2 regions of the Pseudanabaena sp. UWO310 genome follow, and region 2 is predicted to be linked to the other one. Evidence: riboswitches for the same ligand, from Rfam matches in the RefSeq annotation. Region 2 holds a riboswitch; the other holds the start of a gene.
The links. Region 2 has a riboswitch for cobalamin ahead of PseudUWO310_RS01845 (DUF1636 domain-containing protein). Riboswitches for the same ligand answer to the same signal wherever they lie in the genome.
Positions count from the first base shown of each region.

Region 1 (4,422 bases), on a different contig from region 2:
GCTTGGTATGAACGGTCAAAAGCGATCGCCAAACCGAACTTCGCAAAGGATCTAGGGGTGAATTTATTGACATACTTCCAGTATCCAAAAAAATCGTTGCAATCGCAATTATAAAAATAGGCTCATAGGGACGGCGCTTCGCGCCGCCCCTATCTTTGGGAATTTAGTTGCAATTGCAATTAAATATGCTAAGTTAAACATAGTTGCAATTGCAATTAATGTAAATGCAACTATATTCAGATATTAGCCCCCTTTACAAATTGCACTTACAAATTGCCATGTTGCCTAAACTCAAGCTGATCAGCCATACCCTTTGTCCCTACGTGCAGCGATCGCTAATCACTGTCCTTGAAAAGCAAATTTCTTGCGATCGCGAATATATCGACCTTGCCAACAAACCCGACTGGTTTCTTAAAATTTCGCCATTGGGGAGAGTACCATTACTGCTGGTTAATGATGAAGTCTTGTTTGAATCCGCCGTAATTTGTGAATATCTTGATGAAATTACGCCCGATTCGCTGCATCCTGAGGATGCCTTAACCAAGGCTAAACATCGCTCTTGGATCGAATTTGGGTCAAATCTACTGACAAAAATTGCGGGTTTCTACTCGGCTAAGGATGAAGAGACTTTTGAAGCAAAACGGTTAGACTTGATTGCAAATTTAGAACTACTAGAAGCACAACTCATTGCAGCACCATATTTTGGAGGCGAAAAATTTTCGCTGATTGATGCGGTCTATGCCCCCATATTCCGTTATTTTGTTGCCTTCGATCGCTATCAAAATTTTGGCTTTAGCGATCGGACTCCCAAAGTTAAGGCTTGGCGCGAAGCTCTATTAGAGCGACCATCGGTTCAGCAAGCCGTTGACGAAAATTATTACGAATTACTGGATGAGTTTTTCCAAAAGAGAAATAGTTTTTTGAGTGAGTTGATTAAATAGCTCCGCAAAAAACAAATCTAAAACCTGCGGCGCAGGCTGCGCCGCAGGTTTTAGGGTTTTATATTTATAGCTGCCGCCAACTGTATCAGGACATAAAAGCCCAAAGATGAGTGGCGGCGCTTCGCGCCGCCACTCATCTTTGGGCTTCGTTGCTATAGCTTTTGCCAAAGTTGAATTTCATAGCAGAGATGCTTGTGAAAAAGAGTCGAGGCATTAAGCCCTTCCGTAATCAAGTTTTTGATTGACTTTCCGAAAAAGTAACGCATAACTTTATAGATCGGTGGAACTGCGATCGCAATTAGATTGCCGATATATTTCAGTGTAGAGATTCCAAAGGTTTGGAAGCTTTGCACGCAGATATCCAAAGTTGGAGCAATATGTGCCGAAATGTCATCGGTCTTGACCAACTTAAATCCCGCCTTCTCCATTGATTTATGCAGATCGGCCTTAATCAGACAGTTAGAAAACATTCCTTCCTTATATTCAGGATCTTTCCGTAACATATCTGCTAACAGCACATAACTGCCAGATTTCACCACCACAGCCGAACCTTCTGCGATCATTTCTGGCGACATATATTGAGTACTTTCGCTAAATAGAATTAGATCATAAGTAAGCTGTGCGGAATACTTTTGCGGCGCTTGCACAAATTCTTGAAAGGTATCAATATGGAATAAAGCTTTTCCCTTGGTACGTTCCAAGAAATTAGCTTGTTGAAGTGGATCGGGAGCAAGTCCCTCAACTTGTAAACCTTTCTCAATCATCGCTACAGCATTATCTCCATTCCCACAACCAACATCTAATACGGAATGAATATCGGTGGGAAGGAAAGCGAGAAGATGGGTCGCATAGGCTTCTTGGGCTACACGCAACTTGGTAACCGTCAACTCATCTGTGGGAGATGGAATTGGTTCCCAATAACCATAGTGAAGATAGGAAGAGCCTGTCAAATCTCGGTAATATTGCAGTGCAGCGTTTTGGTAGCGAATTACATTGTTCATAGATTAGTAAATATAGCAGTTTTCGCTATGGGCTGGACTAAGTCCAAAGGACGAACGGCGCAAAGCTCCGCCCGTCCTTATCTAATACCAATTCACGAAAGTGTTGTCACACTTTCGTGAATTACAGCGCTTTGCGCTCAAACCCAAGCCAAGGAAATTCATGAAAGCCTTGCTTAGCAAGACTTTCATGAATTTCCTTGTGATTCGTTTGATCGATAATTGCTGTAAACACCAAACCCAGTCAGGTTATACCCATTCCCAAAATGGCGTTGCCATGTTGGGAATGGGTATAACCCTCATTTAGGGTATGTTTCTAAACAAGGCTGAAACTCTTCCCAACGTCGGTTAACCTGCTCAAAACAATCGGGGGGAAAGATTTTCAGATTTTGGAAAAGATTGATTTCAAGCTGTTGCTCCATCTTCATCAAGAGAACAATCTCTTTGTCTGGGGCATAATTCCCAACAGCTTGCACAAGAATAGCGATCAATTCTTGATCGAGAGAAAAAGCTTGAATTGAAGAGATTAATTCTTGTTCAGCAACAAATTGGGATTTGAATTGGGTAACTTCTAAGCCTGTGTTACTAGGAGCGATCGCATTGCGATCAACATCACAAAACACGACTCCTCGACCATGCTGCAAAAAGCCTTGCCATGCAGCATAGCCGATCATCATCAGGTTTGCGTGAATAAAGCTCTTTTGCCAATAGCCAAAATTGCCTTGCCAATCACTATCTTTTAACTTCATCTATTACCTCGTAGATGTAGATTTATGGATTTGAAATGAGCTTCGGCGGGCGTTCTGACTCTTTCTGCTTTTCAACAGAAAATCACAGTTGCGGGACAGTGTTGGATTTGCGCCAATCTTTCCCCATTACTTTTAGTGACTGCTCCTCACTAAAACCGAAAGCTGAAGTCAAAGTATAACATCTATGGCGATTAGCAATTTTTCATAGGCAGGTTTTAAAAGTACAAAATGGCTCTGTCATTTTGTACTTTTAAAACCCTTACTGGTTTTGGTTTTTAATTCACAAAAGTGTTAGCACACTCTCGTGAATTGGTATTACATCCGCTATATTAGGATAGGCGGCACTTGATATGGCTCATCCTCATCTTAAAATCCGACTATGGATCTTGAACTTTCTCGATTTTATAAAGCTTGCAACCCGACGCATCTATTACCTCGTAGATGTAGATTTATGGATTTGAAATGAGCTTCGGCGGGCGTTCTGACTCTTTCTGCTTTTCAACAGAAAATCACAGTTGCGGGACAGTGTTGGATTTGCGCCAATCTTTCCCCATTACTTTTAGTGACTGCTCCTCACTAAAACCGAAAGCTGAAGTCAAAGTATAACATCTATGGCGATTAGCAATTTTTCATAGGCAGGTTTTAAAAGTACAAAATGGCTCTGTCATTTTGTACTTTTAAAACCCTTACTGGTTTTGGTTTTTAATTCACAAAAGTGTTAGCACACTCTCGTGAATTGGTATTACATCCGCTATATTAGGATAGGCGGCACTTGATATGGCTCATCCTCATCTTAAAATCCGACTATGGATCTTGAACTTTCTCGATTTTATAAAGCTTGCAACCCGACGCATCCTCTTGATTCTAGTAATGAAGAGGATTGCAGCTATTATATTGATCTCTCAACGGTGCGGGGTGAAAAGCTAATTGAAAGTTTATCTCGCAAGATTGTGAGGATTTCCCCCGATGAGTCCACCTGTCAGTTATTTACAGGACATATCGGCTGCGGCAAATCAACAGAACTTTTGCGGCTGAAGCATGAACTGACCGAGAAAAAGTTTTATGTCGCTTATTTTGAATGCGATCGCCAATTAGAACTGAGCGATGTCGATGCGAGTGATATTTTGTTAGCGATCGCAGGACAACTCAGCAACGGCTTAGAAAAGGAGGGGATCAACATCATCCCAGAATATTTCAAGAAATTGTTTGGCGAACTGAAGGATATTTTACAAACCAAGCTCGATCTGAGTGCAAATTTTAAGCTATCAGTGGGGATTGCCGAGATTACGGCTCAAGCCAAGAATAGCCCGTCATTGCGTCGGCAAATGCGCGAACGGTTGGAATCCCGCACCAATAGTATTATTACTTCCATTAATAAGGAGTTACTGGCTCCTGCCAAGGAAAGACTACAAGCTGCTGGCAAGAAAGGCTTAGTGGTAATTGTGGATAACCTCGATCGCATTGAAAACCGCATCGATCTTAAAGAACAGTCAAGGGCTGGATATTTGTTTGTCGAACGGGGCGATCAGTTGCGGGGGCTGGATTGCCATGTAGTTTACACGGTTCCATTGTTGCTGACTTTTTCTAATGATGCTGCGATCGTCGCTAGTCGGTTTGGAACGGATATTAAGACTTTGCCGATGGTTCCTGCAAGATTAAAGGATGGCAGTGAGTGCGAGGCAGGAATGGCGCTACTCAGACAAATTGTAATGGCGAGAGCCTTCCCAAAAGTTA
Region 1 is NZ_SELU01000025.1:57,259-61,680, reverse strand. It holds gene PseudUWO310_RS10330 (MarR family winged helix-turn-helix transcriptional regulator) at 1-73, opposite strand, end outside; gene PseudUWO310_RS10325 (glutathione S-transferase family protein) at 225-941, shown strand; gene PseudUWO310_RS10320 (class I SAM-dependent methyltransferase) at 1,094-1,942, opposite strand; gene PseudUWO310_RS22870 (hypothetical protein) at 2,043-2,246, shown strand; gene PseudUWO310_RS10315 (hypothetical protein) at 2,239-2,688, opposite strand; cobalamin riboswitch at 2,715-2,863, opposite strand; cobalamin riboswitch at 3,142-3,290, opposite strand; gene PseudUWO310_RS10310 (ATP-binding protein) at 3,495-4,422, shown strand, end outside.
Region 1: another riboswitch for cobalamin. It lies ahead of PseudUWO310_RS10315 (hypothetical protein); the one in region 2 lies ahead of PseudUWO310_RS01845 (DUF1636 domain-containing protein).

Region 2 (4,422 bases):
TTTCCTGTCAGCATAATAATCGGAACCTTAGCAAAGGCACTGGACTTACGGAGCATTCCACATAGCTCATAACCATCGATTTCTGGCATAGTGATATCGCACAAAATCAGATCGGGCTTGTGCTGAAAAATCAAACTCAAAGCCTTCGTCGGACTGGAAACCGCCATCACTTGAAAGCCGTGATTATGCAGAATATACTCCACCGCGCGGCAGATGGTCACACTATCATCAATACATAAAATACGTGGAGACTGAACTTTAACCTGTTGGGGCGCACTCAGAGCTAAGGGGTTAATCGTCACTTGTCCCAAGGCGATCGCATCATAGATCTGCTGTCCGATCTGGCTAATATCTTGTCCCGTATATCTGGTCAGTTGTCGGAGCGTCGTTTTGCCATCGATCCAAGCACTTAGATGGGGCAAAGCTTCGCGATCGAGCAGTATGGGACATTGATCGAGGGACTGCAATACTGGATAAAACTTCTTCCATGTCTGAAGCTGTTGCGAATATTGCGAACTAATTTGCGAAAATTTAAATCTGGTTAACCTTGGCGTAAGAGCCGTACTAATTTCAAAAACAAAAGTACCTTGATAGAGTCCGATAATATCAAAAAGGACTTCGCGGATGGTTCCTTCGAGAATTGACTTAGTTTGGTCGGGGCTTAAGATATTCGCTTCTAGAAGCGCCCAAATTTGTCCGTATTCTAAAACATTAATCCCCAGTTTCGAGCTAGACAAACGGTCGAGCGCTTGGTCTAAGCCTAAACCATGCAAATAATCCTGTAGTCGAGTCAAATTGCTATCAGTGTCGGTAGCATAGATTAATTCGCCATTATCAAAAAATAAAAACCAGAATTTTCCAGTGCTGGATTCAATTAACAACTCACCAGTTCGTTGCCCACACTCGATCAGGTGGATAATAGTATGGATGTCAATTTCTCGGAGCGTGCCTTGCATGAGGTGTTACAAATTTGTTTTTTGAATTTCGGTTTTTGAATTTCGGTTTTTAAATTTTAGTTTTTAAATTTCAGTTCTATACAAAAAATCTATCGACATTATCGGAATTACAATCGCCCCTTGATTTTAAATCTTTTTAGAACAGTTTACGCTGAAATAAAACAGTAAAAGCCTCGCTAAGCGAGGCTTTTACTGTTTTATTTCAAATTTTTTAACAAAATTACAAGTTAAGCAAACCAAATTTGTTCTATGAATGTATAACTACAGTCAAGTGACTGTAGCTATATATGAGAAAAAAGGGCTTGGACTTTGCTCAGTCAACAATACTTTGCGGTCAAACAGGTGGTATGCGAGCAATTACGCCACTTTTTAATGGCTCAGGACGCTCTTTCCATGTGAGACTGCCATCGGCGCGATCGCAATATATTTCCGCACAGGATAAAATCGCCGAGGCTGTTGTGGGCATATTTTCCGTATCAATGGGCAAATCCCCAAATAGATAGGAATATTTACCCTCGGAGACAAAAGTAACGACACAAGCATGGCTACAGGCGCTCATGCATGACACAGCACGGATCTCAAACTGCGATCGCAATTTATCACTCGCCCGTTCTTGATGCAATTGAGAAAGCTCTTTTAGCAGGGTTTCACCACCACTAATTCCTACCTTTTTGCCATTTTGCCAAGTGCTGGCACAGGTAGTACAAACTAATAGACTATGATTCATCCGTACCTCGCAGATGATATGGGGATCGTGAAATTTACAGCAAACAGTCGGCGGGCATCCTGACTTATAAATTAGGAGCAAATTAAGGGCAAATTAGAGCCACTTAAGGGCAACGACATCAGCTAACCTCAAGCTCTAAAATATTCACAGTTGCGGGACAGTGACGGGTTTACACCGTACTTTCCCCCTTACGTCTCGTAGCTGCTACCTACGAAAACCGACCTGATCTATCCTATACCAAGTTAAGAAATGGCTACGCCATTTCTTAACTTGAAAACCCTTACTAACATGAGTTCAGGATAATTTGAAACGGGCTTTGAGAAAGGGTTTGCATAGCAAACCCTTTCTCAAAGCCCAAAATTAAAAGCCTTGCGTAGCAAGGCTTTTAATTTTGGGCTTTTAAAATTTGCCAGCTTAACCTGAACTGACGTTTACTAAGTGGCTGGGTATAATTAAAACCCAGAATCAAAAGCTGTAGCGCACGTTGCACGTGCGCTATAACTTTTTGGATTGAGTATCGTTTACGCTTTGCTTTTTTAACTGCTTATTTTTCGCCACTAGGTGACGAATTGTAGAGAGCATCAAGCCTTGAGCGGGCATCATCGACATTAATGGACTTAATAACCATTAGTGGTTCGTCAATATATTTGCCATCCTTATCCCATAACTCAGGGTGTGCGTACTGAGGTGACACGCGGCGGTTGCGATTATCTTGATAGCCACGGGATTCATTTTGAGAAAGTGCAATCATGCTACGAATAAGATTGCTAATGGCAAAAATAGAGAGCACAGTAAAAGCGAGTATGTAAATAATTTGTACCATGTCTACTTTCCTGAAAAAATATATAAATTTAAGTGAAATAAGGAAGCCCTGATGGAAAAATAAGAAGACACCAGATTTAGATAGATACTGATAGAGGGCTAATCGGTGCAGGGAGAGATCGAAATTAAAATTTTAAATTACTTGATTACGATAGTAGCGCATCCCTACGGCTTGGCACTCCATTAACAGTTGATGCCAAGGTTTCATAGTTGTCATATCTACACCAACTTGATGCCCTGTAGCCCGAAATAGTGAGACTGACACTGCAACCTCTTTGAGAGCATTTTCAACCCGTTCTAGCAAACTTTTTTGATCCTTTTCTGACAAAAAATCTATGCGTTCGTTGGATAGTAATTTCTGAGAACGGTCGAACCAATAGGTAAAATCTTCTAGTAAAGGCTCTAGAAGTTTTCTCAGCATCTCAGGATCGGGACTAGCAGTATTACTCATTGGGCAGATCTCTGGCGACAAGATTGACGCTATGTAAGTTTGTTAAAAGCAATATTTTTATTGAAGTTATTATAGCATTTTGTTACTTTTCTTAACATTAAACAAATATTATGAGTTTCGATAATTCGGCAAACTTGATAGCCTTGCAACATTTGATCGATGTTGTGGCGAACCTGCGATCGCCCGATGGTGGATGTCCTTGGGATTTGGCGCAAACACCTGAAAGTCTGATTCCCTATGTGATCGAAGAAGCCTATGAGGTGGTAGATGCTATTCAGGGCGCAGATAGTCAAGCGATCGCGGAAGAGTTGGGAGATCTATTAATGCAGGTAGTTTTGCAATCTCAGATTGCCAGTGAAACCCATACTTTTACGCTTGCGGAAGTTGCCGAAGGCATTGCCCAAAAATTAATTCGTCGCCATCCCCATGTCTTTGGTGATGTCAAAACGGAAAATATGGACGAAATCCATCAAAATTGGGAAAGAATCAAGGCGGAGGAGAAGGGTGAAAATCTAGCGGATACTCAGAAACTCATCTACAAACTCAAACGCTATGCACGATCGCTGCCCCCTTTAACCGCAGGCATGAAAATCTCTCAGAAAGCCGCAGCGAATGGGTTTGAATGGGACAATGTGGAAGGGGTATGGGCAAAGTTTCACGAAGAGTTAGGGGAATTGCATCAAGCGATCGCCCATGAATCTAAGGAAAACCAACAGGCGGAACTGGGAGATTTATTATTTACCCTGATCAATGTCGCCCGTTGGTATGACCTCGATCCTGCCGCTGCTTTACAATCTACTAACCGTAAATTTATTCAACGGCTAGAAACCATCGAACAGTTAAGCGATCGCCCCATCGAAAGTTTTACGACTGAGGAACTGGAGCAGTTCTGGCAAAAGGCAAAAGAAAAGCTTAAATAGCTAAAACCCACAAGATGATTGGCGGTGCGAAGCACCGCCAATCATCTTGTGGGAATTCAAAATCAAACCCAATAGAGAGTTGCGGCGCTTCGCGCCGCAACTCTCTATTGGGTTTGATTTCCTGACTTAAGTGAATATAGCTATACAAAAGCTCAAAATGGCGTAGCCATTTTGAGCTTTTGTATTACTGGGCAGTAGGAGGGGGTGGCAAAAAGCGGGAGTCAGAAATTTCAATTAACTTGTCAATGGAGGTCTCGGCTAAAAGCTTACGAGCTTTAGCAAGATATTCCAAATTAGGGCATTTATCGCCGAGGATACAGCCATTGGTACATTCTTTTTGACAATCAACTTGGCGAGACATGGATTTAAAAGCATTAAGTAAACTAGATTTCAAGATTACTATAGCTGTCGCTTGGGTTTGCAGCTACTCCCAAATTAGAGGTTGCGGCGCTTCGCGCCGCAACCTCTAATTCTTGTTTTGTATGTCTATTTCTTTGGTGGGAAGGGAGTAGCTACAGTAACAGATAAGGATGGTTGGTGCAAAGC
Region 2 is NZ_SELU01000003.1:30,153-34,574, reverse strand. It holds gene PseudUWO310_RS01850 (response regulator) at 1-956, opposite strand, end outside; gene PseudUWO310_RS01845 (DUF1636 domain-containing protein) at 1,291-1,683, opposite strand; cobalamin riboswitch at 1,715-1,920, opposite strand; gene PseudUWO310_RS01840 (DUF2973 domain-containing protein) at 2,228-2,506, opposite strand; gene PseudUWO310_RS01835 (DUF2605 domain-containing protein) at 2,639-2,956, opposite strand; gene mazG (nucleoside triphosphate pyrophosphohydrolase) at 3,067-3,876, shown strand; gene PseudUWO310_RS22680 (hypothetical protein) at 4,061-4,237, opposite strand.